Regions from separate parts of the Micromonospora cynarisoli genome, predicted to be linked through region 2. Evidence: riboswitches for the same ligand, from Rfam matches in the RefSeq annotation. Region 2 holds a riboswitch; each other region holds the start of a gene.

Region 1 (9,551 bases), 700 kb from region 2:
GCCCGGAAGGCGTTCTCCTCGCCCACCCGCCACTTGGCGCTCTTGACGAACTGGAACACCCCGATCGGCAGCCCGGCCGTCCAGGCCCGTAGCGCCAGCCCGAACGCGGCCGTCGACTTTCCCTTCATCTGCCCGGTGTGCACGATGGTCAACGGGCGGTGCCGCCGCTGCCGGGTGGTCAACCCGTCGGCGGGGACGTGTTCCGGCTTTCCCTGCGGCATCAGCGCACGCTCCGATTCGCTCCGACGGTGGCGAGCCCGGCCAACGGGTCGGCGGTGACCGTGTCCAGCCGGTGGTGGGCCGCGCCGAGTTGACCGGCCAGCCGGTGGGCCAGGTGCAGCCGCACCGGGCCGGACTCACAGTCCACCACGACGCAGGGCGCGCCGGTGGCGGCGAGCACGGCCGCCGCGCGCGCCGACCGCTCCAGCGGCCGGTGCCCGGCGGTGGCCCGACCGTCGGTGACGACCAGCACCAGCGGACGCCGTCGCGGGTCCCGCAGCCGCTGCACCCGTAGCAGGTCGGCGGCGGCGAGCAGCCCCTCCGCCAGCGGGGTACGCCCGCCGGTGGGCAACTCGGCCAGCCGCGCCGACGCGGCCAGCACCGAGGAGGTCGCCGGCAGCAGCACCTGCGCCCCGGCACCCCGGAAGGCGATCACCGCCACCGTGTCCCGCCGCTGGTAGGCGTCGGTGAGCAGGGCCAGCACCGCACCCTTGACCGCCGACATCCGCTGCCGCGCGCCCATCGAGCCGCTGGCGTCGACGACGAACAGCACCAGGTTGCCCTCGCGGCCCTCGCGGACCGCCTCCCGCAGGTCGTCGGGGCGCAGCAGCAGCCGCCCGCCGCACCGGCCCCGGCCGGCCTGGTGCGGGGCGGCGGCGCGCAGGGTCGCCGGCAGGTGCACCGCGGCCGGCCGGCCGGCGGGCACCCGCGCCCCGGTGGTCCGCCCGCGCCCGGTCCGGGCCCGGGAGCGCCGGCCGGGCACCCCGTCACCGACCCCCGGTGCGGTGAACAGCCGGGCCGTCAACCCCCGCTGCGGTACGGCCACCGAGCCGGCACCCGCCGGGTCACCCGGGTTCGCGGTGTCGCCTTGGCCGGGTCGCCCGGGACGGGCACCGGCCTGCTCGGCCGCCCCGTCGTCGGGGCGTCCCGACCGGCCGTCGGCGCGGTGCCCGCCGTCCGACCCGCCGTCGGCGGCGCGGTCCGGCCACCTGTCGTCCACGGCCGGCGGGAAGGTCGGACCGGTCCGGGCGCGCGGGTCGTCGTGGCCCGGCGGTCCGGCGGCGTCCTGCGGCCCACCGGCCGTGTCCGGTGGCTGCGGCCCCGACCCGCCGCCGGGGCCGCCCGCCGAGGGACCACCCGGACCGCCGGCACCGTCCGGGCCGCCGGGGTCGCCCGGACCGCTCGAGCCGGTGTCCGGTGGATCGTCGTCGGGATGCTCGTCGCGGGCCCGCTGCAACGCCTCGTCGAGGCGCTTCTCGTCCAGGCCCGGGGTGTCGAACGGGTCACGGCGACGGCGGTGCGGCAGGGCCAGCCGGGCGGCGACCCGGACGTCGTCGGCGGTCACCCGGTCCCGGCCCTGCCAGGCGGCGTGCGCGACGGCGGTCCGGGCGGTGACGATGTCGGCGCGCATCCCGTCCACGTCGAACGCGGCGCACACCTCGGCGATCTGCCGCAACGCGCCGTCGGGCAGCAGCACCCCGTCGAGCCGGTCCCGGGCGGCGGCCACCCGGGCGGCCACCTCGGCGTCGGCGGCGGCCCACCGGGCGGCGAACCCGGCCGGGTCCGCGTCGGCGGCGAGCCGACGACGCACCACCTCCACCCGGACCACCGGATCACGGCTGGCCGCCACCTCGACGGTGAGCCCGAACCGGTCGAGCAGTTGCGGACGCAGCTCACCCTCCTCCGGGTTCATCGTGCCGACCAGCAGGAACCGGGCGGCGTGACTGACCGAGACCCCCTCCCGCTCGACGTGGCAGCGGCCCATCGCTGCGGCGTCCAGGAGCAGGTCGACCAGGTGGTCGTGGAGCAGGTTCACCTCGTCGACGTAGAGCACCCCCCGGTGGGCGGCGGCGAGCAGGCCCGGCTCGAAGGCGCGTACCCCCTCGGCGAGGGCCTTCTCCAGGTCGAGGGAGCCGACCACCCGGTCCTCGGCGGCGCCGACCGGCAGCTCCACCAGCCGGGCCGGGCGGCGCTCCACCGGAGCGGCGGCCGGGTCGTCGTGCCCGGCGGCGGCCGGGTGCGGGCCGTCCGGGCAGGTCGGGTCGGGGGCGGCCGGGTCACAACCGAACCGGCACCCGGCGACCCGGTCCACCGGCGGAAGCAGGGCGGCCAGCGCCCGCACGGCGGTGGACTTGGCGGTGCCCTTCTCGCCCCGCACCAGCACCCCGCCGATCGCCGGGCTGACCGCGTTGAGCAGCAGCGCCAGCCGCATGTCGTCCATCCCGAGCACGGCCGAGAAGGGAAACCCGCTCACTGAGCCACCCCCGTTCGCGACTGCGGGGCTCGCAAACCCGGCTCACTCCTCGCGCTCACTGACGTTCCTCCAGGTCGCCCTCGGTGGCCAGGTACGTCTCCCGCAGCCGGTCCAGGGTGGTGGGGTCGGGGGCGGCCCACAGGCCGCGTTCGGCGGCCTCCAGGAGCCGTTCGGTGATGCCGCGCAGCGCCCACGGGTTGGACCGCTCCAGGAACTCCCGGGTCTGCCCGTCGAACAGGTACGCCTCGGCGAGGCGCTCGTACATCCAGTCGTCGACGACCCCGGCGGTGGCGTCGTAGCCGAACAGGTAGTCCACGGTGGCGGCCAGCTCGAACGCGCCCTTGTAGCCGTGCCGGCGCATCGCCGCGATCCACTTCGGGTTGACCACCCTCGCCCGGAACACCCGCCGGGTCTCCTCACCGAGGGTGCGGGTGCGCACGTCGTGCGGCATCGCCGAGTCGCCCACGTACGCGGCCGGGGCAGCCCCGGTGAGGTGACGCACCATCGCCACCATCCCGCCGTGGTACTGGAAGTAGTCGTCGGAGTCGACGATGTCGTGCTCGCGGGTGTCCTGGTTCTTCGCCGCCACCGCGATCCGGGCGAAGGAGCGTTCCATGTCGGCCCGCGCCTCCCGCCCGTCCAGGCCCCGGCCGTAGGCGTAGCCGCCCCAGACGGCGTACACCTCGGCCAGGTCGGCGTCGGTGCGCCAGTTCCGGGCGTCGATCAGCGGCAGCAGCCCCGCCCCGTACGCCCCGGGTTTGGAGCCGAAGATCCGGGCGGTGGCCCGCCGCTCGTCGCCGTGCGTGGCGAGGTCGGCGGCCACGTGCGCGCGCAGGTAGTTGTCCCCGGCCGGCTCGTCGAGGGCGGCGACCAGCCGTACCGCGTCGTCGAGGAGGGCGACGACGTGCGGGAACGCGTCGCGGAAGAAGCCGGAGATGCGGACCGTGACGTCGACCCGGGGCCGGCCCAGTTCCGCCACCGGCACCACCTCGACGCCGGTGACCCGCCGCGACCGGTCGTCCCACACCGGCCGGCAGCCGAGCAGGGCCAGCACCTCGGCGATGTCGTCGCCCTGGGTACGCATGGCGCTGGTGCCCCACACGGTCAGCCCGACCGAACGCGGGTACTCCCCGGTGTCGGCGAGATAGCGGGCGAGCAGCGAGTCGGCCAGCGCCACCCCGACGTCCCAGGCGTTGCGGCTGGGAATCGCCTTCGGGTCGACGGAGTAGAAGTTTCGGCCGGTGGGCAGCACGTTGACCAGCCCCCGGGTGGGCGACCCGGACGGTCCGGGCGGCACGAACCGGCCGGCGAGCGCGCCGAGGGTGTTGGTGATCTCGTCGGTGGTGCGGTCCAGCCGGGGCACCACCTCGCGGGCGGCGAACCGCAGCACCTCGGCCGCGTCGGGGCAGGACCGGCCGGTCACCTCCGTGACCACCGCGTCGGCGCGGTCGGGCTCCCAGCCGAGGGTCTCCATGCCGAGGACGAGCCGTCGGGCCAGCGCCTCGATCAGGTCCACCGCGTCGGCGGCGGTGACCGCCGGCCCGTCGACGACGTCGGTCAGCGCCGCCGGCACCGCCGCCCGCGCCCCGGGCTCGGCGAGCAGCGCCTGCTCGTCGAGGCCGTAGCCGGCGGCGAGGGCCTGCCGCAGGCCGGGCAGGGCGCGGCTGCCGCCCCACACCTGCGGGGCGCGCAGCACGGCCAGGACGAGGTTGACCCGGGCCTCACCGGTGGGCACCCCGGCCAGGACGTGCAGCCCGTCGCGGATCTGCACGTCCTTGACCTCGCACAGGTAGCCGTCGAGGTGCAGCACGAAGTCGTCGAAGTCGTCGGCGGCGGGCATCGCCTCGGTGTGCAGGTCGTGGTGGAGTTCGGCGGCGCGCACCAGCTCCCAGATCTGCCCCCGGACCACCGGCACCTTCGCCGGGTCGAGGGCCTGCACGGTGGCGTACTCGTCCAGCAGTTGTTCGAGTTTCGCCAGTTCGCCGTAGGTCTCGGCGCGGGCCATCGGGGGCACCAGGTGGTCGACCACCACGGCGTGCGCCCGCCGCTTGGCCTGGGTGCCCTCGCCGGGGTCGTTGACGATGAACGGGTAGACCAGCGGCAGGTCACCGAGGACGGCGTCGGGGGCACAGTCGGCGGCCAGGCCGAGGCCCTTGCCGGGCAGCCATTCCAGGGTGCCGTGCTTGCCGAGGTGCACCACCGCGTCGGCGCCGAAGCCGCCGTCGCCGACCGGCGCGGCCAGCCACCGGTACGCGGCGAGGTAGTGGTGGCTGGGCGGCAGGTCGGGGTCGTGGTAGATGGCGATCGGGTTCTCGCCGAAGCCGCGCGGCGGCTGGATCAGCAGGGTGACGTTGCCGAACCGCAGCCCGGCCAGGACGATGTCCCCGTCGTCGGTGTAGAGCTGGCCGGGTGGCTCACCCCAGTGTTCCCGCATCCGGTCCCGCAGGTCGACCGGCACCTGGTCGAACCAACGCCGGTAGGTCTCCCCCGGCACCCGGGCCTCGGCGGCGGCCAACTGTTCCGGGGTGAGCCACTCGACGTCGTGGCCCCCGGCGGCGATCAGCGCGTGGATCAGCGCGTCCCCGTCGGTGGGCGGTGGCGCGTCGCCGAGGTGGTATCCGTCGGCGGCGAGGGCGGCGAGCAGGCGGACCGCCGAGGCGGGGGTGTCCAGGCCGACGGCGTTGCCGACCCGGGAGTGCTTCGTCGGGTAGGAGCTGAGCACGATCGCCACCCGCTTGCCGGAGTTGGGCAGGTGCCGCAGCCGGGCCTGCCGGACGGCGATCCCGGCGACCCGGGCGGCCCGCTCGGCGTCGGCGGCGTAGACCGACAGCCCGTCGGCGTCGATCCGTTTGAACGAGAACGGCACGGTGACGATCCGGCCGTCGAACTCGGGGATGGCCACCTGCATGGCCGCGTCCAGCGGGGACAGCCCGGCGTCGCTTGCCGCCCACTGCTCCCGGGTGCTGGTCAGGCAGAGCGCCTGGATCACCGGCACGTCGAGGGCGGCGAGCGCGCCGACGTCCCAGGCGTCCTCGTCTCCCCCGCCGGAGGCGTCGGCGGCGACCGTCCCCCCGGCGGCGAGGACGGTGACGACGAGCGCGTCGCAGCGGGCGAAGAGGTCCAGCGGCCCGTTGCCGGGGGTGAGCCCGCGCAGCGAGCCGCAGAAGATCGGCAGCGGCTCGCCGCCGGCCGCGTCGACCGCGTCGGCCAGGGTCTGCACGAAACCGGTGTTGCCGGCCAGCGCGTGCGCCCGGTAGAACACGATCCCCACCGTGGGCCGCCCGCCGTCCTGCCGCCCGGCCGCCGGGTCCGCCTGGTCGACCGTGGTGGTCGGGCGGCGGTGGTCGAGGATGCCGTACGGCGGGGTGGGGGTGGGCGGGTCGAAGCCCTCACCGGTGAGCAGGACCGTGTCGGACAGGAACCGGGCGAGCTGGGCGAGGTTCTCCGCACCCCCTTCGACCAGGTAGGACAGCGCTTCGGTGGCCACCCCGGAGGCCACCGTGGAGGCCGCCATCAGCTCCGCGTCGGGCACCGCCTCGCCGCCGAGCACGATCGTGGGGACCCCGGAGCCGAGCACCGCCGCGAGGCCGTCCGGCCACGCCTGCCGCCCGCCGAGCAGCCGTACGACGGCCAGGTCGACCCCGTCGAGCAGGGCCGGCACGGCGGCCACGTCGACCCGGGTGGGGTTGGCGAGGCGGTAGTCGGCGGCGCTGGCGCGGGCGGCGAGCAGATCGGTGTCGGCGGTCGACAGCAGCAGGATGCGCACGTTCAGCTCCGGAGAGTGACGTCCGGCTCGACGACGGGGCCGGGCCGAGCGGGGCGGGAGGGACGTCGGTCAGCGGCGGAGGTACGACGCGCCCCGCCGACGGCGGGGCACCCGGACCGTCCGTCAGCGGTACGTGGCAGGCCGACCGCCCCGACGACGGCCGGGGACGGCGGAGGGGGTGGGGGCACGCGGCGGCGCGGGCTCGACGGCGATGCGGGAATCACCGACCGTCATCGGGTCGGCAGTGACGCTGCGCGTCATCGGGGTCCTCCTCGGGTGTCCACGCCCTGGGGTTCTCCGACGGCCGAAGTATCCTGGCTCCCGGATCGACGCTCACCCCCGGCCTTCCAACCGTGCACGCACGGTCGTGACCCACGAGGGGGGATCGCTCCCCGGTGACAGTGGCGGGACCGCGTCGGAGTCGCACCGACTTCCTTCACTGCCGTCAGGCCGCGAATGCTGCCACACTCCTCACCCCGAGGTCAACGGCGGCCAACGGCCCCACGACGGCACCGATCGACCCCCGTGGCGAGGCCGCCGGCCACCCGCCCGAGAGGGTCCGCGTCCGCCCACCGGCCGGCGCGGAGCTGGTCCGGACGGCCCGTTGCCCGGTGGTCGGGACACCTCTCCCGGACGCTGTCGGGCTGAGGGGTCAGCGGAGGCGACGCTCGGGGTGGGCCCGGTTCCAGGCCCGCATCCGCTCCGGGTATCCGGTCTTCGCCGCCTCGTAGAGGGGCACCGCGTGCCGGTGGGCCAGTTTCGCCGCCGTACGGGGGGAGCCGGTGCGGCGGCGGATCCACTCCCCGTCGTGCGCGATCGCCACCACCGTGGTGTCGGTGGCGGTCGTCTCGGGTTCGAGATAGAACTCCACCCCCCGGTGGGCGGCCACGAAGTCCGCCAACGCGGTCAGGTCGTCCCGGGTGGCCTCCCGGTCGAGCTTGGTCGGGATGCCCTCGTCGGCCCGGGGCCGCCGGCTGAACCAGCCCATCTGCCCGTTCCTCTCCTCGGCGTCCCTCCAGTGGAGCACCCCCACCTGGGTGGGCGCTGCGAGCCCGGTGACAGCCGGCTGAGCGGCCCGTTCACCGCCGGTCGAGGGCGGCCGGTTCGTCGGGGGTGGGACGTAGAACGCGGCGGCGGCACCGGGGAACGGCCGCGCACCCGATACCGGCGGGGCCGACGCCTGTCAGTTTTCCGGTACCGGACCGGCGGAGTGCTGCGGGCCGGTGCCGGCCGGCGGACGGGTCGCCGGCACCAGCGCCAGGGTGGGGATCAGCAGCACCGGCACCACCAGCAGGGCGTGCAGGATGCCGATGTGGTCGCCGAGCAGGCCGAGCAGCGGCGGGCTGGCCAGGAACGACGTGTAGCCGAGCACCGCGACGACGCTGACCCGGGCGGGGGCGCGTTCCTCGTCGTCGGCGGCGGCGCTCATCCCGACCGGGAAGCCGAGCGACGCGCCGAGCCCCCAGAGGACCACGCCGACGACGGCGAGCGGCCCGGAGCCGGCCAGCACCGCCAGCAGGGAGCCGGCGGCGGCCAGCAGGATCGTGCCGATCAGCACCGGCACCCGGCCCCAACGGTCGATGGCCACGGTGCCGGCGGTCCGGCCGATGGTCATACCGGCGACGAAGACCCCGAAGGCGGCGGCCCCGGCGGCCTCGCTGACCCCGTAGCCGTCGACGAAGGCGACCGCCAGCCAGTCGTTGGCGCTGCCCTCGGTGAACGCCATGACCAGCACCAGCGCGCCGATGAGCAGGGTGCGCGGCTCCCGCCAGGCCGCGAGCAGGCCACCCCGGCGGGTCGACGCGGCGCCGTCGGCGGTCGAGGCGGCCGGGGTGGGCAGGAAGTTGCGCGCCCCCAGCAGGGTGCCGCCGAGCACCACCGCCGCCAGCACCGCCAGGTGCACGGTGATCGGCACGCCGAGCCGGGCCGCGCCCGCGCCGAGCCCGGCGCCGGCCACCGAGCCGAGGCTCCAGGCGGCGTGGAAGCGGGGCAGGATGGTGCGGCCGAGCCGTTTCTCCACCGCCGCGCCCTCGACGTTCATCCCCACGTCGCAGGTGCCGGAGCCGTAGCCGAGGGCGAACAGGCCGACCGCGACGCCGGGCAGCGAGCCGAGCGGTGCGGCGACACCCACCCCGACCAGCCCGACCGCCACCAGCACGGTCGAGGTGGCGACGGTGCGGGCCGGCCCGAGCCGCTGGGTCACCAGGCCGGCGGTGGTCAGCGCCAGCACCGCGCCCCCGGACATGGCCAGTAGCAGCAGTCCGAGCCGGCCGGCGCTGAGCCCGAGCGCGTCGCGGACCGCCGGGATCCGGGAGAACCAGGTGGCCACGGCGAGGCCGTTGAGGGCGAAGACCACCGCGACACCGTTGCGGGCGGCCCGTACCACACCGGGCGGGACGGTTCGGTTCTCGGTCGCGGTGTTCACGGCGCGCGGTCCTCTTCCTGTGGCGTCACTTTCCCGTGTGGCCGTTCCCCCGGCCCGGTGTGTCCCGGCCGACCCCGACGTCCCACCGCTTGATCTCACACCGCTTTCGTCACGGCCACAAGCGCAATGTGCTCCTTACCGCAGCGGCACGGCCGGACGACGATGGCGCGGCACCGGTCGGCGAGGCCAGCCTGCTGCTCGCCCAGCCCTGGCTCCTCCCCACCGCCACCGGCCTGCGGTGGGGCGCGATGTGCCACCGACCGGTATGCCTGTCCACCGCTGGGGTGCCTGCCCTCCCGCTACCCCGGCGGTCGACCGGGCCCCCGCGACGACGGGCCGCCCGGATCCCGCAGCAGTCCCCGCTCACGGTCCGCTCAGGACACGTGGGCCAGGTAGGCGTCGATGGTGGCGGTGAGGATGTCCGGGCCGGGGCGGGACCAGAGCGCCGCCTGGAACACCTCGACCTCGACCGGCCCGGAGTACCCGGCGGCGTCGACCGCCTCGCGCAGCCGGCGCAGCTCCACACAGCCCTCGCCGGGCAGCGCCCGACCGAGCAGCACCCCCTCCGGCAGCGGGGTCACCCAGTCCGCCGCCTGGAACGCGGCGATCCTCCCGCCGGCCCGGGCGATCTGCGCGTACACCGTGTCGTCCCACCAGACGTGGTAGGTGTCCACCACCACGCCGACCACGGCGGGGTCGAACCGTTCGGCGATGTCGAGGGCCTGGCCGAGGGTGGCGACGACGCACCGGTCGGCGCTGAACATCGGGTGCAGCGGTTCGATGGCGAGGCGTACCCCGGCTGCCGTGGCCTCGTCGACGAGCGCGGCGACGGCGTCGGCGACCTGCCGGCGGGCCCCGTCGACGTCACGGCTGCCCGGTGGGAGTCC
Region 2 (9,551 bases):
ATCCCCCGGTCGGCGAACTGGCGGTACGCCACCGCGCCACCGCCACCCAGAGCGAGCACGACGAAGGACACCACCGACGGGATGACCCACCGAGGTCGTCGCCGCGGCACCTCGGCGGCGGACCCTGCCGCGGTGCGAACCCCGACGAGCCCCCGAAAACCCCGCCACCGCCGCGGTGAGCACCATCGACCAGGGACACGTGAAGCACTCCTTCCGATACGATGAGCTACATCCGTCCCCATCTATGAATGCCTGGGATCGACCGATGACCGCTACCCGAGCGGACGGCGCGTCCGCCCTGATGCCGGACCCGGGTCGGGCCCGCACACTCGACGAGCTCACCGCGGCGTTGAGGTCCCTGAAGCTCTGGGCCGGAAACCCGTCCTACGAACGGATCACCAACCAGGTCAACCACGCCTGGCGGGCCGCCGGTCGCCCGCCCAGCGAGTGGACCAAACGGCCCACGGTCGTGGACTGTTTCAAGCCCGGTCGGCGACGGCTGAACACCGACCTCGTCACCGCCATCGTGCAGGCACTGCACCCGGACGAGGGATACGTGCACCAGTGGCGTCAGGCACTACGGGTGGTCGGCGGGGAGGCCCGGGCCGCCACGGTGGTACGGGTCCAGGACCGGCTGCCGCCCGACCTCGCCGGCTTCACCGGGCGCGCCACCGAACTCGACCAACTCCGGCACGCCCTGAACCACCACACCACCGGCGCGATGGCGGTCGCGGCGATCGAGGGGATGGCCGGGGTCGGCAAGACCCAGCTCGCCATCCACGCCGGACACCTCCTGATCCGGGAGTCCCGCTTCGATCGGACACTCTTCGTCAATCTGCGCGGGTTCTTCCCCGACCCCGCCCGACCTCCCGCCGACCCGGCCGCCGTCCTGGACGGCTTCCTGCGCATGCTCGGCGTACCGGCCCACCAGATCCCCCACGATCTGCCCGCCCGCACGGCGGCGTACCGCGACCGGCTCACCGGCACCCGTACCCTGATCGTGCTGGACAACGCCGCCGACGTCGACCAGGTCCGGCCGCTCCTCCCCGAGGTCCCCGGCTGTCTCACCCTGATCACCAGCCGGCGGATCCTGTCCGACCTGCGGCCGGCCACGCGCCTGATGGTCGACGTGTTCGCCGAGGACGAGGCCGTCGACTATCTCGCCCGGGTCGTCGGCCAGATCCCGATGGGCGACGACCCGGACGCGGCGGCGCGCATCACCCGGCGCTGCGGTCGTCTCCCCCTGGCGCTCGACCTGACCACCGGACACATGCGGGCCACCCCCGGCTGGACCCTCACCGACCACGCCGACCGGCTCGACGAACGCCACCGCCAGCGACGCCTGGAGACCGGCGTCGAACTCGCCCTCGACCTCTCCTACCATCATCTGCCCACCGACCAGCGGCGGCTGCTGCGGCTGCTGGCGCTGCACCCCGGGCAGGACACTGACGCCTACGCCGCCGCCGCCCTGACCGGCACCGACCTGGACACCACCCGCACGCACCTGGACCACCTGCGCCGCGACCATCTCCTCCAGCAGTCCGCCTCGGGCCGCTACACGTTGCACGACCTCGTCCGGGCCTTCGCCATCACCCGCGCACACGACGAGGTCCGCCCCGCCGACCGCCGGGAGGCTCTGACCCGCCTGTTCGACCACTATCTCGCCACGGCGGCCAGCGCGATGAACGCCCTGCACCCCGCCCAGGCGCACCTCCGCCCCCAGATTCCGCCGACCGGCACACCCGCCCCTGACCTGACCGACCCGGACAACGCTCTGGCCTGGCTCGACACCGAACGGCCCACCCTGGTCACCGTCGCAGCCCACACCGCCAACCACGGCTGGCCCACCCACACGACACGCCTCTCCCGCATCCTGTACCGCTACTTCGCCGGCGGTCACGGCAGCGACGCCGTCACCGTCCACAGCCACGCACACCACGCGGCCACGCACACCGACGACGTCACCGAGCAGGCCCACGCCCTGACCGATCTCGGCGTGGCCTATCTCTGGGTCGCCCGGTACGAGTCCGCCGTCGAGCACCTCACCACGGCCCTGCACCTGTTCGGCCAGACCGGGCACGGGTTCGGGCAGGCCCGGACCCACACCAACCTCGGCGTCGCCGAACAGCGGCTCGGCCACTACCGCAAGGCCGCCGCCCACTTCGCGCAGGCCCGGACCGCGCACCTGCGGGCCGGCGACCAGACCGGCCAGGCCCGCGCGTTGAGCAACCTCGGCGACGTCGAACAGCGGCTGGGCCACTACCGCAGGGCCGCCCGGCACCTCCGACAGGCACTCGCCCTGTACCGACGCAGCGGAGACCACGCCGGTGAGGCGGTGTCGCTGGCCAACCTCGCGGAGGTCGACACCCGATCGGGCCGGTACGGGGCGGCTGCGGAGAACCTCGACCGGGCGCTCGTCCTGTTCCGTCAGGCCGGTCACCGCAACGGTGAGGCCTGGGCGCTGGACGGGCTGGGCACCCTCCACCGGCACCTCGGACAGCCCACCGAGGCCGCCCGGCATCACCGGCAGGCCCTGACGATCCTGGAGATGACCGGCGACAGGCACGGCGCGGCGTGGGCGCTCAACGGGCTCGGCGAGGCCACGCTCGCCGCCGGCCACGCCTCCGACGCGCTCACCCACCACACTGCCGCCCACACCATCGCCGCCGAGATCGGCGCCCGGGACCAGCGGGCCCGCGCCCAGGCCGGGCTCGCCGGCGCCCACCGCGCCCTCGACCGGCGCGACCGGGCCCGTGACCACTACCAGCATGCCCTGGCCATCTACACGGACCTCGGCACTCCCGAAGCCGACCAGATCCGCGCCTGCCTCGCCGCCCTCGACGACGTGGGCCCCCACAGCTGACCGCGCGGTCTCCAGAGCCGCCCTGTTCTCCGGAGACCGCACGTTCCTGGCGGCTGGGATCACCCGCCGGCCCGTCGACATCCCGCTGGGGAACACGTCGGTGTGGGGCAGGTCGGATGGGTGTTGCCGGGTACGCAGACCGGTGGTTGCACGGGGTTGGCGTCGACGTCCGGTCGTTGGAGTCCGAGGTAGACGGTGGAGGCGGACACGCCGAGCACACCGACGTCCAGGGCGCACGTGTCCAGCCACAGCGTGGCGACCTGCCGGGTGCGGCAGACCTCCTGCGCCCACAGCCTGGTGTTCTGGTTGAGGTTGCCGGCGTAGAACGGTGCCGTCGGGTTGCCCACGGCGACGGTGGTGCAGGGTTGCAGCAGGGTGGCGGAGGGGCTGACCCGCCAACTGTTGCCGAACCTGTCGTAGAGGTCGGAATGGGAGAGCGGAACGCGCAGGGCGTCGCCGTCCCTGATCTGCAGGTAGTGGGGGTCGTCGTTGGGGTTGCCCAGGAGGCCGCGCACCGTCGGCGCCCCGGGTCCGACGCCGACGCCCAGGTCGAGGTACCCGGTGTTGGCGGTGGCGCGGACGCTGTTACCCGACGGGTCCTTGAACGTGTACACGTTGTTGACGCGGTCGATCGCCACCCCGTTGGGCAGCAGCAGTGACCCGCCGGTCGGCAGACTGGTGGTGGTGCCGTTCACCACCAGCCGCGTCCCGTCGCACAGCGCCAGCCTCGCGTTGCCCATCCTCAGCGCGACCGACCGGTTGACCGAGGTGTTGGGCCAGGTCGCGCCACCGGACGCCTTGCGGGTCTGCACCTCGAACGTCGAACCGGCCTGGGCCTCGACGAAGTCGCCCGTGGCCTGGAAGTCGTAGAACAGGCCACCGAACGTGTACTGGTGGGTGTCGCCGACGACCGCGGCGATGCGGCAGGCCGACGCCGCCGCCGGCCCCTGGACCGACTCGTTGATGACGACGGCCGGCGCCGGGCTCGACGGGACCGGACCCGGGGGGCCGAAGTTGAGGTTGTTCCGCTCACTGCTGAAGCCGAAGTTCTGACAGTCGGGCTTGACCGGGCTGCCGTCCTCGACGGTCGTCCGGACGTTGAAGCTCGCCTCGGGATTGAACCTCGCCGTGGAGCCGTGGCCGTAGCCGAACACGTTGAACTCGACCTGCGTCCACTCCGAGGCGGGTTCCTGGGGATCCGCTGGTGAAAGGTGGAGGATGCCCGCCCCCGTGGACGAGTAGATCCGTCCCGACCCGTCGTTGAAGGTGACGGTGTCGGTCTCCTGCCCATCGGCCGTCTTCGTGACCGCGCCGTCCAGTCGCAGCGCCGGCCTCGCCATGCTCTGGATCGGCAGGTAGGGAAGCTGGATCGCCTCGGTCTTGCGCGAGCAGTGAGTTTCGGAGTCGTCCGGGGCCTCGGTCCACCCCGGTGGGCACGGCTGGCCCGGGTCCGGGTTGTAGTGCAGCAGCCAGTACTCGACGTAGAGGCGGCTGGGACTGGGATCCGGATTGGGATTGCCGCCCCTGGTGCCGTCGTTGGCGAACACGAACTGCTTCCAGCCCCGGCACAGGCCGGCGGTCGGTGAGCCGTTGCACTCCTGGACCCTGAGGTGGTTGGTGTTGAGCTGAAACGAGTAGCTGCCCGGCATGGTCGGCCCGTCGGTCGGGACGCTGGTCACGCTCAGGTTCTGCTGGTTCACCTTCTCGAAACTGCCGGACGCGCGGGTGATCGGACCGGCACCCGCCGGTCTTCCCGTCACGATCCCGATCCCGCCACCGACGTCCCGCCGTGGAGCCTGTTCGAGGTTCGGGGCCATCGGGGCCGACGGCGGGGCCACACACCCGGTCTCCTGCCACACCAGCTCGGGATACGTTGCGGTGAAACAGCCCTGCGCCGACGGTCGCGGCACCCTCACCATCCTCGCATGCCAGCCCTGAAGATCCCCCTGGGCCGCCGGTGGCCTCTCCTCCCCGCTGGCATGCACCCCCATCCCCAGCAGGACCGCCGCGATCGCGATGCCCACCAGCCCGGACGGTGACCGGCGTTCTCGCGGTAGCAATCTCATCATCGTTCCCTCCCACCGCAGGTGGAATAGCTCGGCGCCCGTCCTCGGGGCGGGCCTCGCCGACGAGCGTCGCGCGCCGTCGGGCCGTACGGGGGAACCCCATACAAACCCATACCTGCCCGCCCTGACCGTTGCATCGACGTACCCGAATTAGCTGTTCGGTTGGTCGGTCACCCGTCGTAGCCACCGGTCGTGGTGCACCGCCTCGGCGAGGGGCCGGCGTCGTCGCCAGCCGTGCCGTTCCAGGTCGGGTACGGCCTCCAGGTGGGTGACCGGCCCGACGCAGAGCCAGGCCACCGGCCGGATGCCGGCCGGCACACCCAGCAGTTCGGCCAGGAACGACTCCCGGTAGAAGGAGACCCATCCGACGCCCAGCCCCTCGACTGTGGCGGCGAGCCACAGGTTCTGGATGGCCAGGCAGACCGAGTAGAGGCCGGCGTCGGCGATGGCGTGCCGCCCGAGCACCGCTGGGCCCCCGCGCTGCGGGTCGTACGTGACGACGATCGACAGCGTCGACTCCAGCACCCCGTCGATCTTGATGCGCGCGAACCGTTCGGCCGCCGCACCGTCCAGGGTGGCGGCGAACGTGGCCCGCTCGGTCTGCACGTGCCGGTGGAACCGGCGGCGGACGGCAGGGTCCCGCACCAGGACGAAGTCCCACGGCTGGGAGTGGCCGACGCTGGGCGCGGCGTGCGCGGCGTCGAGGATCCGGTGCAGGGTGTCGGCAGGCACCGGCTCCCCGGTGAACTGGGCCCGGACGTCCCGGCGGCGGTGGATGGCGTCGTAGAGTTCCACAGGCAGGCTCCCGCTGCGCTCGGCCCACCCTCGACGGATGGGCGGTCGACGCGAGGCCGGTCTTCGGACTCCCGGATCAACGCCGACCCGTCCGCCTTCCCAGCCGTACGGCCAGTGGCTGCGCTCCTCGCGCCTGGACGGTCGCTCCCCGGTCACCGCGGCGGGCCCGTGCCGGATTCACACCGGCTTCCCGATTCTCCCCGCACCGCGGGGCACCTCGCACGATCATGCCGCCGCCGATGCTAACCCGCGTCGCCGGGCCTGGTCGCTGTCTTCTTGCGCGGGGCGTTGAACGCCAAGGCCCACGCCTGTAGCCTGCTCACCCCTCGCCCCGGTCATCTGACCATCACCACCCCGCCGGCGACACCCCTCACCACCCGGGGACAAGGATGGCCGCCGCCACGAGCAGGAACGTCGGCCACGTCGCAGCCGTGCCGAGCAGAACCGCCGACCTGACCCGGCTCATCTCCAACAGCCCCCAGAGCACGAACGCCCCCACGACGCCTCTGACAAGCTCTGACAGGCGACCAGGCGAGTGGTCAGCACCGCACCGGCACGGCCAGGAGCAGCCGACGTCGGCGTCGCGGGTGGCGGACCCTCGCTCATCCGGCTCCGCCCACCTGAGGATCAACGGCGGTCACGACACACTGTGGGCAGCCGGTTCCACCAGCGTCCTCGCGACGTTCGGAAGGCAACCGGTCAGGGCTGGAGGTTCTCCAGGTCGGTGAGCAGCTTCGGGTGGGTCGGCGTCCAGCCGAGGGTCGCCCGGGTGTGTGCGCTCGACGACGGCTGATCGGCGGCGAAGATTTCGCCAAGCGGGCCGAACGTCTCCTCGGGCATCTGCTGCACCGGCAGGCCGAGCCGCCGCCCGATGACCTCGGCGATATCCCGCACCGCGTCGCCCTCGTCGTCCACCGCGTGCCAGGCGGTGCCGGCCGGCGCGTTCTCCAGGGCGAGCCGGAACAGCACGGCGGCGTCGACCGCGTGCACGGCCGGCCAGCGCTGGGTGCCGTCGCCCGGGTAGCCGGAGACGCCCGACTGCCGGGCAAGCTGGGTGAGCAGCCCGGCGAAGCCGCCCTCGCCGTGGTTGTGCACCGTGCGGGGCAGCCGGATCGATGAGCTGCGGACACCCTGAGAGGCCAACGCCAAGATCGAATTTACGGTACGCCCGCGGCCCCCGACCGGGCCCTCGAGCGGCAGCGGGTCGTCCTCGGTCGAGAGCCGGCCGGCCACCCAGGGCGTGCCGGAAACCGTCACGAGCGGACGGTCACTGCCGATCAGTTCCTCGCCCAGAGCGGTGAGCGCCGCGGTCTCCTCGGCGACCGCCGCGGCCACCGCCTCGGGGCTGCTGAAGTCATTGCTGAAGGCGAGGTGGATCACGCCGTCGGAGCGGGCCGCGCCGGCTCGCACGACGTCGAGGTCGGCCAGGCCGCCCCGGAGCGTCTCGGCGCCGGCTGCCTCGGCAGCCTTGGCCGAGGTGTCGGAGCGGGTGAGCGCGAGCACCCGGTGCCCGTGTGCGAGCAGTTCGGCGACGACCGCCGAACCGATCAGCCCGGTGCCGCCGGTGATGAAGACCTGCATGGACGCTCCCGAAAGTGATGGGACTCTTGTCCCGTCACCGTAGCACGTGACGGGACAAGAGTCCCATCACTTATGATGGACGACATGGCACGTTGGGAACCGGGAGCACGCGAGCGGCTGATCGTCGCCGCCGTCGACCTGTTCGCCGAGCGGGGCTACGACGCCACCACGGTCGCGCAGATCGCCGAGCGGGCCGGCGTCACCAAGAGCACGTTCTTCCGGCACTTCCCCGACAAGCGCGAGCTGCTGGCAGCCGGGCAGGAGACGCTGAGCCGGCTGCTGGCGGAGGGCATCACCGAGGCGCCGGCCGACGCTACCCCGCTTGAGGCGGTCGCGGCCGGCCTGCAGCGGGCGTCCGACGCGATGGGCCCGCTCAACCGCGAGATCGGACCCCGACTCAAAGCGGCAGTCGCGGCGAGCACCGAACTGCAGGAGCGCGACGCCCTCAAGAGCGTGAGCATGGCCGCCGCGATGACCGCCGCCCTGACCGCCCGCGGTGTCCCCGACGCGGCCGCGGCACTGGCCGGGGAGCTGGGCTTGCTCGCGTTCAAGCGGGGCTACGCCGAGTGGGCCGACACCGACGCCGACCACGGGCTGGCCCGCTACACGCTGGCCGCCCTGAGCGAGCTGCGCGCGGTGACCGCGACACTCGGCTGAGCCGGCGTGCGGATCTCGGGCCGGTCTCCGGCCCTGCGCGTCGGGCACCGGCCGGCCCGCCGAACCGGCCAGCCATGAGCAGCAGCACCGGCCTTCCTGCGGACCGCACAAGGTCGGCGACCCGGCGGGAGGTGGGCCGACCAGGCAGCATACGATCGATTTCCCTACCGACCAGGTAGGGTTTCAGGTCCCTGGGTGGGCATCCTTGGAGGCTAACGGTGAGTGGAACACCCGCGTCGAAGCAGTCGGCACCGCTGCGAAAGCTCGGCTTCCTGACCATCGGCCTGTTCGACGAGGCCGACCCCCGCACCGGCCACGAGGCGACACTCCAGCTCATCGAGTTGGGCGAGCAACTCGGCTTCGACAGCACCTGGGTACGCCACCGCCACCTCCAGTACGGCATCTCCTCACCGATCGCCGTCCTGGCGGCGGCCTCACAGCGGACCCGGCACATCGAGCTCGGCACCGCGGTCATCCCGCTCGGCTGGGAGAACCCGCTGCGGCTGGCCGAGGACCTGGCCACGGTCGACATCCTCTCCGGCGAGCGCCTGAACCCCGGGGTGAGCGTCGGCCCACCGATGCACTACGACCGGGTCCGCCGATCGCTCTACCCGGACACCGCCGAGGCGGAGGACTTCAGCTACACGCGGGTACGACGGCTGCTCGACCTCGTTCGCGGTGAGCCGGCCAGCGACGTCGAGGGCTTCGAGGGTTTCGAACAGTTCTCCCGCCGGGTGCAACCGCACTCCCCCGGCCTGGCCGCCCGGATGTGGTACGGCGCCGGCAGCCTCCACTCCGCCCGCTGGGCCGGCGAGCAGGGCATGAACCTGCTCACCAGCAGCGTGGTCAAGGCCGAGGAGTCCACCGACTTCACCGAGATCCAGCTCTCACACATCCGGACGTTCCGCGCCCACCACCCCGACGGCGGACGGGCTCGTGTCTCACAGGGACTCGTCGTCATCCCCACCGACACCGCCACCCCGACCCAACGTGCCCGCTACGAGGAGTACGCCCGGCAACGCACGCCCCGAACCGCGTCACCCCAGGGTCCGGCCCGGATGATGTTCGCCCCCGACCTCGTCGGCCCGTCGGAGCTGATCGCCGAACGACTGCTCGACAACGTCGCGTTCCGCGAGGTCGACGAGGTTGCGTTCGCCCTGCCCTTCACCTTCACGCCTGCCGACTACGCGCAGATCCTCACCGACATGGCGACCCGGCTCGGCCCCGCGCTCGGGTGGCACCCCAGCCGCTGACGCGGGCCGGCCAGGTTGAGCAGGGAGCCCACTGCCCGGCCTGCGTCGCAGGTCTCTGGTCCGGATTCTCCCCGCGCGGCCCACGGAACAGGGTGGACTGCCTCCGGTCAGCCGTAGTCTGTGTTCGTGAGCGACACCGACCGGGAGACTCTCCGTACCGTCTTCGGGCAGGACGCCGCCCGCTACGACCGCGCCCGGCCCGGCTATCCGGACCGGCTGTTCGACGATCTGGCGCGAATCGCCGGCCTCGACGCCGGCGCGCGGGTGCTGGAGATCGGCAGCGGCACCGGCCAGGCCACGCGGGTGCTCGCGGAACGCGGTTACGCCGTCCACGCC
Region 3 (9,551 bases), 1.8 Mb from region 2:
CGCGCTCGCCGGGAACGACACGACCGCGTTCTGCCCCGGCACGGTGGTGGTCACCGACACCGCCGCCCCGCCGGGGGTGGTGTTGGCGACCGCGTCGTTGGGCAGGTCGTAGACGCGGGCGGTGATCGCGCCGAGGGTGGTGCCGGTCGGGTTGACCAGCACGGTGTATGTGCCGGTGGTCGGGAGGGTGATCGCGGTGAACGAGCAGCCGGTGCCGCAGTAGTTCTCGCTGACCAGGGTGGAGCCGTCCGGGGCGCGTAGGGTCACGCTGGCGTCGTAGGTGCCGAAGGTGCCGCCGCTGAGGGTGACCGAGACGACCTGCCCGGCCGTGCCGGGGAAGGTGATGGTCGCGTTCTGGCCCGGGACGGTGGTGGTGACCGACACGGCCGCCCCGCCGGGGCTGGTGGTCGCCGAGGCGTCGGCCGGCACGTTGTGGACCTGGACGGTGGCCTGGCCGAGGTAGGTGGTGTCCGGGTTGAGCAGGATGGTGTAGGTGCCGTCGACCGGGAGGGTCACCGTGTCGAAGAAGCACGACCCGCCGCAGTACGCGCTGCCGGTCAGCGTCGACCCGTCCGGCCTGCGCACCACCGCCGACGCGTTGTACGTGCCGTACGTGCCACCGGTGAACTGCACCGACACCCGCTGCCCGGCGGTGCCGCCGAACGCGACCACGGCGTTCTGGCCCGGGACGGTGGTGGTGACGGTGACCGGGGCGCCGCCTGGGCTGGCGGTCGCCGTGGCGTCCGCCGGCACCAGGTGGACCTGCACCGCGGCCTGGCCGACGGTGACCCCGTCGGGGTTGAGCAGGATGGTGTAGGTGCCGTCGACCGGGAGGGTCACCGTGTCGAAGAAGCACGACCCGCCGCAGTACGCGCTGCCGGTCAGCGTCGACCCGTCCGGCCTGCGCACCACCGCCGACGCGTTGTACGTGCCGTACGTGCCACCGGTGAACTGCACCGACACCCGCTGCCCGGCGGTGCCGGCGAACGCGACCACGGCGTTCTGCCCGACGGTGGTGCTCACGGTGACCGCGCCGGCCCCGGGGGTGGCGGTCGTCGTCGTGTCGGCCGCAACGTCGTGGACCTGCACGGTGACCGCGCCGATGTAGCTGGTGTCGGGGTTGACCAGGATGGTGTAGGTGCCGTCGACGGGTAGCACGGTGGTGTCGAAGAGGCACGACTGGCCGCAGTATCCGCTGCCGGTCAGGTGGGAGCCGTCCGGTTTGCGCACCACCGCCGATGCGTTGTAGGTGCCGTACGTTCCGCCGGTGAGTTGGACGAGGACCCGCTGGCCGGCGGTGCCGGGGAACGAGATGACGCTGTTCTGGCCGGGCACCGTCGTGGTCGCCGTGACCTGCGGGCCGCCGGGTGTGGTGGCCGCCGTGGCGTCGGCGGGCACGTCGTACACCTGGACGGTGATCGCTCCGGTGGTGGCGGTCTGCGGGTCGACGACGAGGGTGTAGGTGCCCTGGGTCGGCAGGACGGTGGTGTCGAGGAAGCAGGCGGTGCCGCAGGAGCCGTTGGAGACGACCGTGCCGCCGCCCGGCTTGCGCAGCGTCACGGCGGCGTTGTAGGTGCCGTAGGTGCCGCCGCTGAGTTTGACCGAGACCCGCTGTCCGGTGCTGCCGGCGAAGGTCACGGCGGCGTTCTGCCCCGGCACGGTGGTGGTGACGGTGACCGCTTCGCCGCCGGCCGTGGTGTCGGTGGTGGCGTCGGCCGGCACCTCCCGTACGGTCGCGGAGATCGAGCCGGTGGCCGTGCTCGCCGCCGCCAGCAGCAGCGTGTACGTGCCCGCCGTGTGGGCCGTGACCGTGTCGATGAAGCCGGTGGCCCCGACGCACCCGGCCGACGTCGCGGTACGCCCGAACGGGTCGAGGAGTTTGGCGGTGGAGATGCCGCAGGAGCCGAAGGTGCCGTCGGCGAGTTGCACGCTCGCCCGTTGTCCTTCGGTCAGGTCGAACACGACAAGCGCGATGTCGCCCGCGCTGGGGATCGGCACGGAGGTGGTGACGCCGAGCGCGACCCGGGCGGTGTGCGCCACGTCGGCCACGGTGTAGGGGGCGGGCGCGACGAACACGTCGGCGGCGCTCTGTCCGCTGCCGTGGGCGGTGCGGACGCCGATGCGGCCGGAGGCGACGCCGGTGGGGACCTCGACGGTCAGGTTGCCGGAGGCGACGGTCGAGGTGAAGGCGCGGGTGCGGTTGAGGGTGACGGCATTGTCGGCGGTCTGGGCGGCGAAGCCGGTTCCGGTGACGGTGACGGTGCTGCCGGGAGTCACGACGGAGGGCGTCACGGCGGTGACGGTGGGCGCGGACTCGTCGGGCCCGGTGACCACGAAGGACTGTGGGCTGGTCGCGGTGGCCCCGCCGACGGTGACGGTGACCAGGCCGGTGGTCGCTGCGGCGGGGACCCGGGCGACCAGACGCCGGCCGGTGGCTGTGGTGACGGTGGCGGGGACGCCGTTGAACGCGACGGTGTTCTCGGTCGCCACGGTGGAGAAGCAGCCACCTTCCAGGGTCACCTCGGTGCCGACGGCGGCGCGGGCCGGCACCACCGACAGCAGGGCCAGGGCGGGGGTGCCGTCGTTGCTGACCGAGGTGGTGTTGCCGGTGGGGTCGTACCGGTAGCGGGCGGTCCGGCCGCCCTGGTCCTGTACCCCGGTCAGTTGTCCGGCGGCATCGTAGGCGTAGCCGATGGAGTCGCAGGAGACCGAGGCCGGCACCATGTTCGGCAGGTCCGCCCGGACGGCGAAGGCCAGCAGCAGAACGAGGGTGGCGAGCGTCGCGGTGGCGCGCAGCCGGGCGCCTGCCCAGACCCTCGATCGGATGGTGCGGCGGTCGAGCGGTCCCGACATGCTGCCTCCTCAGACGCAACTTCTGGTGGCAAGATAGGCGAGATCCATCAACCGAAGTAGATGGCGGGGTGAACAGCGCATCCCTTAGGTAGATCACCCACGGTGATTTGGTCTTCCACCGGCAGAAACGGTCTGTCGTCCCGCCGGGGGTGTCGGCTATAGGACAGTTGATTGTGTAGTCCGATCACGGGCAAAAGTGGGCAGGTCAGGGCTCTGCCGATTGATGAGGGATGGTCAGCACTGGCACCGTATGCGGCATGAACGGTCGACGTGTCGGCTCGGAGGGGATATAAGGCATGACAGAGCGACACTCGTGCATCCTCGACCGGCCGTGGCCGGCCCGCGCGACCGTGCCGGCCCGCCACCCGGCGGAGTTCGACCAGCAACCGAAACCGCGTCGGCCGCGCCCGCACGCCGATCCGCGCGGCCCAGCGGGAACGGCGACCGGCCGGTGAGCAGGCCGCCGGACCTGGTTGCCGCCGAGTACGTGCTGGGCAGCGTGGTGGTCGAGCGGATGCCCTGGTAAGCGGCGGACTGGCTCGCCGAGGGGCACGACGGGCCGGCCCTGCGTGAACTGGCCGGACTCGACGGCACCGACACCCGACTGGTGGGCGAACTGCTGCCCGCCGCCCTCGCCGAGGTGGGCGTAGGCGTTCCGTCCGCGGCGGAAGCGGCGGACACCTGGCTGGCCACGCTGGCGCAACGACTGGTCGACGGTGAGATCGACGAACGCACCGTCAGCGAGTGCGCCTCCGCCTTCGTCTCCGAGCATGGGGACCTCGACGAGATCCGGCACAGCCCGTTCACGGACCTGCTCGTGCTGGTCGACCAGTGGGATCAGGACGGGGGACGCGGCAACCAGGAACTGGCGGCTTCGGTCCGCCGGCTGTGCCGTGACCACCTTTCCCGCGTGCCGGCTCCGTCGGGGGGTGACCTCACGAGCGTGGCCATGGCAGCGCGGCGCGGCGAACGGTCGGCCTTCGCCGGCTGCTCAACGCCTGGGATGTCGTAGGCGTCCACGACCCACGGACGAACGTCGACGAGTACGACTGCCTGATCGCACCGCTGCTGTCGAGGCTGACCGCCGGTGCCGGCGCGGAGGATCTTGGCTCGTACCTGTCGGCGGAGATCCGTGGCCACTTCGGGATGACCGTCAGCGACGTCGCGACCCGCGCCTTCGCGCGACGTCTGCTGGCCTGGTGGGGCGTCGGGCAGAAGGCGGCCGGTTGACGTGGCGTGACGTGCCCGCGCCGATCCACCGGCGCGACAACGTCGCCTCGTCGCCGCACATCCCAGTGTCGATAATTGCGTCGTCATAGGGGAACAGCGAAGTCGGGCAGCACGAATCCGGTTTCCGACAGTGCGATCTTCGCCGACGGCTCCCGGCCGGCACGGCATTCACCAGCACCAAAGCGTAATGTGATGAATGACTCGTTGCATACGTGTGACCGACCTGGATCGAAGGAGTCCGCACCATGTCCGGGCAGTACTCGCGGCGCTCCTTTCTCAGCGGGGTGCTGACCTGTGGCGCAGTGAGCGCTGCGGCGGTCTACCTGCTGCCGGGCGGACATCGTCCGCCACCGGTCGAGCTTCGACTCGCCACCGGCGCCGACCCCACCGGGGCACGGAAGCTGCTGATGGACATGTGGAACCAGGCCAACCCCGACACCCCGGCCCGGTTCACCGACGAGGTCGAGGGCGGTTCAGGCGACGAGCGCACGAGGCTGTTGACGGCAGCCCGGAACGGCAGTGCCGACATCCTCAACCTCGACGTCGTCGACATCCCCGAGTTCGCCGCGCAGAAGCTGATCACCCCGATCCGGTTGACCGACCCGAACTTCCTGACGTCGGTGAAGAACCTCCACCAGGTCGACGACACCCCCAACAGCTACTGGGCCGCACCGCTCAACACCGACGTCGGCATGCTGTTCTGGCGCAACCCCGGGACCGGGCGGCCCGATGAGGTGAACTTGTCGGTCGTGCTCGACACCCTCGCCGACAAGGGCTCGTTCGTCGGCCAACTGCGCCCCAACTCGTCGAACTACAACGAGGGTTTCCTGGTCAACATCCTGGAGCACGCCCTGTCGGTGAATCCTGACCTGCTCAGCTCGACCGGTGAGCTCCTGTTCGAGCTGAAACCCTGGCAGAGAGCGCTGCAACCGTTGCAGGCGGCCATCGGGGCCGGGAAGGTCCGGCTTTCCAGCGACGAGAACGCGAGCCTGGACACGTTCGTTGAGGACAAGCCGACGTTCATGCGTAACTGGCCGGTGAAGTACCGCGAACTCCAGCAGCGTAAGGACCCTGACCTGCTGGCCGGAAAGATCACGGTGTACCCGCTGAAGTCCGGGGTGCTCGGTGGGCAGAGCCTCGCCCTGGCGCGCACCTGCCCCCACCCCGACCAGGCCCGGCGGTTCATCGACTTCATGACCGGCACCGCGGCCCAGAAGATCCTCGCCGGGCACGGCTTCGCCCCGACCCTGGCCGAGGCGTACAACGACAGGAACCTTCAGGCGGTCATCCCACACCTGGAAGCACTACGCGGTGCGGTGGAGAATGCCCGGCCCCGGCCGATGCACCCGGGATACCGCACGTTCGCCGAGGTCTTCGTCGACCACACCGCCCGGATGCTGCGCGGTGAGTCCGACCTGACCTCGGAGTTCATCGCCGCCATGAAGGCGGCGCTCGGATGACCGCAGACCGGGTGGAGGAGGGTCCGTGAAGGTCGAGCCGTGGCAGGTGCCGATCCTGGTGATGGCCGGCATCATCCTGGCGGAGTTGGTGATCAGGGTGATGCCGCGCCGTTGGACGGCGCACCTGGCCCAGCAGCAGGTCCGCACGGTGGCGCTCGGCGGGTTGGCGGTCCTGGTCATCGTCGTCGGGGTGTTGGCGCTCGGCCCGGACCTGGCCGACCAGATCGCCAGTGTGGCGGCAGCCGTCGCCGGGTTGGTGGCGCTCTGGCTGACCTACCGGTCGTACCAGTTGCAGACCGCGGCGAGCCCGGACACCACGGCCGGCTCGGCGCGCGACGCCGCGGAGCCGCAGGCCGCGGCGACCACCGGTCAGCCGCCCGCTCGGTGAACGGCTGTTGCGTCGGCAGATACCGGAGGGACGCACCAGCGGCGCTGCCGGCGGGCCGTGTCCTGGTTCGGCAGGTGCCCGTGCACGCTGTGGGCGGGCGTTCAGGAGGAGCAGGTGTTGAGCATGGTCTGCAGGGCGGACTTCTCCGATGATTGCAGCCGTAGGCCCCAGGTGTACTTCACGGTGATCCACATCTTGCTGTAGGTGCACCGGTAGGCCGACAGCGGCGGCTGCCACGTCGACGGGTCCTGGTCGCTCTTGGACTGGTTGACGTTGTCGGTCACCGCGATCAACTGCGGGCCGGACAGGTCGTTGGCGAAGCTCTGCCGGCGGCTGGTCGTCCAGGAACTCGCCCCGGAGCGCCACGCCTCGGCCAGGGGGACCACGTGGTCGATGTCGACGTCCGACGCGGCGGTCCAGGTCGCCCCGTCGTACGGGCTGTACCAGCGGCCCGACGTGGCCTGGCAGGAGGAGTTGACCACGACCGACGTGCCGTCGCGTTTGAGGATCTGCTCACGGGTGTCGCAGCTGCCGCTGACGGTGATCCAGTGCGGGAACAGGTCCCGGGAGTAGCCGCTTGTGGAACCCTCGGCGGCGACGGTGAGAGCGTTGAGCTGCGACTGCGCCGTCGCCTTCGACGGGATGCCCGGCGGCGTCGCCGACGCCGTTCCCCCGATGCCCGCCGAGAGGGCTGCGCCGACGAACGTGGCGAGGGCCAGCGTCACGGCACGCACCCAGGGTCGGGCCTGCCTGGGCGTCTTCGTGGTCGGTCCTGACATGCCATGCCTCCAGGTCACCATCGACAGCAGATGCACTTAACATCTTCGATGAATATGACAGCAGGATGGCTTCATCGTGAAGAGCCGCAAAGATCGGGAGTAACGCCAGCGCCGTGCCGCAGCCCGCACCACGTCGTCGACTGGTCCGTGGCTGCCGGATGCCCAGCTCGTTCACCAGGTCATCGTGCGTCTGCCGGTCGATGACCGGCGTGAGCCCGCAGGGAGCAACGATCACGCCGACTGTCACCGTAGGTGTTTGATCGGTGGCGGATTGACATCCGCCGTCGTGGGAGATCAGACTGTCGCGACAACTCCATCAACGCGTGTGCGTGGGGGAAGTCCGGTCGAAGTCCGGCGCTGGCCCGCAACGGTAGGTCGTCGAGGTGGCAGACACCCTGACGGCGAGCCCGAATACCCGCCGCACGCGTGATTTCCGTTCCCCACCCGTCGTGGCCCACGGGTCGGAGGCCGGTCGATCCTGCCTGCCGGTGGTGGTCGCCCGGGTTCTGACGACCGCCGGGCCGGAAAGGCGCTTCCGATGGTCGTCCGCCTGAGCCGGCACCGCCTGCTCGCCCTGTTCTGCGGCGTAATCGCCGCTCTTCCCCTCGCCGCACCTGCGACCGCTGCGCCCGCGCACCCCGGTGTCGACCGGGCCGGGGCCGCCGCCGGCTGGCTCGCGCGGCAGCTCGTCGACGGCGAACGATTCGAGGTGGTCTTCGACGGCGTCGCCTACCCCGACCAGGGGTTGACCCTCGACGCGGTGTTCGCCTTCGCCGCCGCCGGTGTCGCCGACGACTTCGGGGCGCAGGCACTGGACTGGGTCACCCGGCCGGACGTCCGCGACGGTTACGTCGGTGACGGCGGCACCGAGGCGTACGCCGGCGCGACCGCGAAGCTCGCCCTCGCCGTGCAGGTACGCGGGGGCGACCCGACCGACGTCGGTGGGGTCGACCTGATCGCCCGGCTACGGGGGCTGGAATCGCCCAGCGGCCGGTTCACCGACCGGTCGGCGTACGGGAACTACAGCAATGCGTTCAGCCAGTCCTTGGCGATCCTCGCCCTGGACCGCACGGTGCAGGGCGCGCCTGCGACCGCCGCCACCTGGCTGGCCGGGACCCGCTGCCCGGACGGCGGATACCCGCTGCTGCCCGCCGAGCCGGTGTGTGTCTCCGATGTGGACGCCACCGCGCTGGCGGTGCAGGCGCTCCAGGCGGCGGGCCGCCCGGCGGCCGCTGCGGCCGGGCTGCGCTGGCTGGTGTCGGTGCAGGGCGTCAACGGTAGCTTCGCCGACTCGTCGGGTGTCCCGAACGCCAACAGCACCGGGCTCGCCGCGCAGGCGCTCCGCACCGGCCACCGGCCGTTGGCCTGGGCGCGGGCACGGGCGTTCCTGGTCAGCCTGCAGGTGGGTTGCGGCGGGGTGCCGGCCGACCGGGGCGCGGTCGACCTCGACGGCGGCACCTTCGACCCGGCCACCGCCACCCGCGCCACCGGCCAGGCCGTCCTGGGCCTGACCGGGGACGGCTATGCCACCCTCTCCGCTGCGGCCGCCGGTTCCGGCGCGCCGGTCCTCACCTGTCCGTGACCTGTCGCCCCGACCTGAACCTGGGAGGACCTGTGTTCCGTCTCCGATCCATCGTCCGCGTACGGCTCGCCGGCCTGGTGGCCGCCGCCGTCGCCGCCGTCGCTCTGACCGCCGTGGAGCCCGCGCCGCAGGCGGCGCACGCCGCCGCCTGCACCGGCACCTCAGGGGTCACCGTTGTGGTCGACTTCGCCGCGCTCGGCGGGGGTGTGCAGGTCGCGTGCGCCCTGGGCGACCCGGCCACCGGGGTGGCCGCCCTGCAGGGGGCCGGTTTCACGGTGACCGGCACCTCGCGCTGGGGTCTGGCGTTCGTCTGCCGGATCAACGGCCAGCCCACTTCCACGACCGAGCCGTGTGTCAACACGCCGCCGGCCACCGCCTACTGGTCGTACTGGCATGCCCCGGCAGGCGGGTCGTGGTCCTACAGTTCCTCGGGCGCGAGCAGCTACAACCCGGCGCCGGGCAGTGTCGAGGGCTGGTCGTTCGGGGCGGGCGCACCGCCGAGCATCGCTGTTCCCTGATCCTGGTGTGACCGGCGCGTCGGCTGCCGGCGGCCGCCCTGGCGTCCTGCGACGCCAGGGCGGTAGCGTGTCGGCATCCGGTGCGCCGGGTATACAACTGCATACGTCCCGTGTGGGGGGAAGCCGGTAGAAGCCGGCGCTGACCCGCAGCCGTGAGCGAGTGTCCTCTCGCGAGCCGGAATGCCCCGCCCGGGACGAGCGGCTTCCACTGTCGAGGTTTACAGGGTGAGGTCCGGGCTGCCGTCGACGGTCCGTTCACCCCGCTCACCGCAGTACGCGGAGCGGGGTGACGTGTCCGGGGGTGTGGTCCGGAGTTCTCACCGACCGCTCTGTGAAAGGCAATGCCATGCTTCTGTCCCGGCGTCTCGCCACCGGTCTCGGCGCGATCGTGGTGACGACTGTCGTCACGGCCTCCACCGTGCCCCTGGTCGGGGTGGCCGCGCCCACCCCGGCTGATGCCGCCGCCGCGCGTGACGCCACCTCGTGGTTGGCAGGTGAGTTCACCGACGGCACGTTGCCGGGACCGTTCGGCGGTCAGGACTGGGGCCTGACCATCGACGGCATCATCGCGATGTCCGCCACCGGCGGGTCGGTGTCGACGCGTCAGGCGGCGACCGGGCAGGTCGCCGCGCACGTCCGGTCGTACAACAGCTACGACGACTGGGGCATCGAGGGTTTCACCGACGGTGGGGCCACCGCGAAGCTGCTCTACGTCGCGTCCGCCGCCGGCGCCGATCCCAC

What was found. A riboswitch is a leader RNA that binds a small molecule or an ion and turns the genes downstream of it on or off. The one in region 2 is predicted to bind cobalamin.
Region 1: it holds a riboswitch for cobalamin, as region 2 does, so the genes downstream of both, cobN (cobaltochelatase subunit CobN) here and bluB (5,6-dimethylbenzimidazole synthase) in region 2, are expected to answer to the same signal.
Region 3: it holds a riboswitch for cobalamin, as region 2 does, so the genes downstream of both, Q2K16_RS01000 (peptidase) here and bluB (5,6-dimethylbenzimidazole synthase) in region 2, are expected to answer to the same signal.

Annotation. Positions count from the first base shown of each region.
Region 1 is NZ_CP130426.1:1,419,778-1,429,328, forward strand. It holds gene cobO (cob(I)yrinic acid a,c-diamide adenosyltransferase) at 1-221, opposite strand, end outside; partial or broken gene Q2K16_RS05980 (putative cobaltochelatase) at 221-2,532, opposite strand; gene cobN (cobaltochelatase subunit CobN) at 2,529-6,239, opposite strand; cobalamin riboswitch at 6,547-6,676, opposite strand; gene Q2K16_RS05990 (hypothetical protein) at 6,892-7,227, opposite strand; gene Q2K16_RS05995 (MFS transporter) at 7,423-8,664, opposite strand; gene Q2K16_RS06000 (sugar phosphate isomerase/epimerase family protein) at 9,039-9,551, opposite strand, start outside.
Region 2 is NZ_CP130426.1:2,114,815-2,124,365, forward strand. It holds gene Q2K16_RS08650 (tetratricopeptide repeat protein) at 266-2,863, shown strand; gene Q2K16_RS08655 (hypothetical protein) at 2,923-4,623, opposite strand; gene bluB (5,6-dimethylbenzimidazole synthase) at 5,080-5,724, opposite strand; cobalamin riboswitch at 5,762-5,959, opposite strand; gene Q2K16_RS08665 (SDR family oxidoreductase) at 6,424-7,305, opposite strand; gene Q2K16_RS08670 (TetR/AcrR family transcriptional regulator) at 7,390-7,962, shown strand; gene Q2K16_RS08675 (LLM class flavin-dependent oxidoreductase) at 8,181-9,215, shown strand; gene Q2K16_RS08680 (class I SAM-dependent methyltransferase) at 9,342-9,551, shown strand, end outside.
Region 3 is NZ_CP130426.1:273,200-282,750, reverse strand. It holds gene Q2K16_RS01025 (pre-peptidase C-terminal domain-containing protein) at 1-2,853, opposite strand, end outside; gene Q2K16_RS01020 (hypothetical protein) at 3,461-3,865, shown strand; gene Q2K16_RS01015 (extracellular solute-binding protein) at 4,329-5,543, shown strand; gene Q2K16_RS01010 (hypothetical protein) at 5,569-5,931, shown strand; gene Q2K16_RS01005 (HNH endonuclease family protein) at 6,033-6,710, opposite strand; cobalamin riboswitch at 7,020-7,147, shown strand; gene Q2K16_RS01000 (peptidase) at 7,249-8,292, shown strand; gene Q2K16_RS00995 (hypothetical protein) at 8,325-8,810, shown strand; cobalamin riboswitch at 8,904-9,017, shown strand; gene Q2K16_RS00990 (prenyltransferase/squalene oxidase repeat-containing protein) at 9,157-9,551, shown strand, end outside.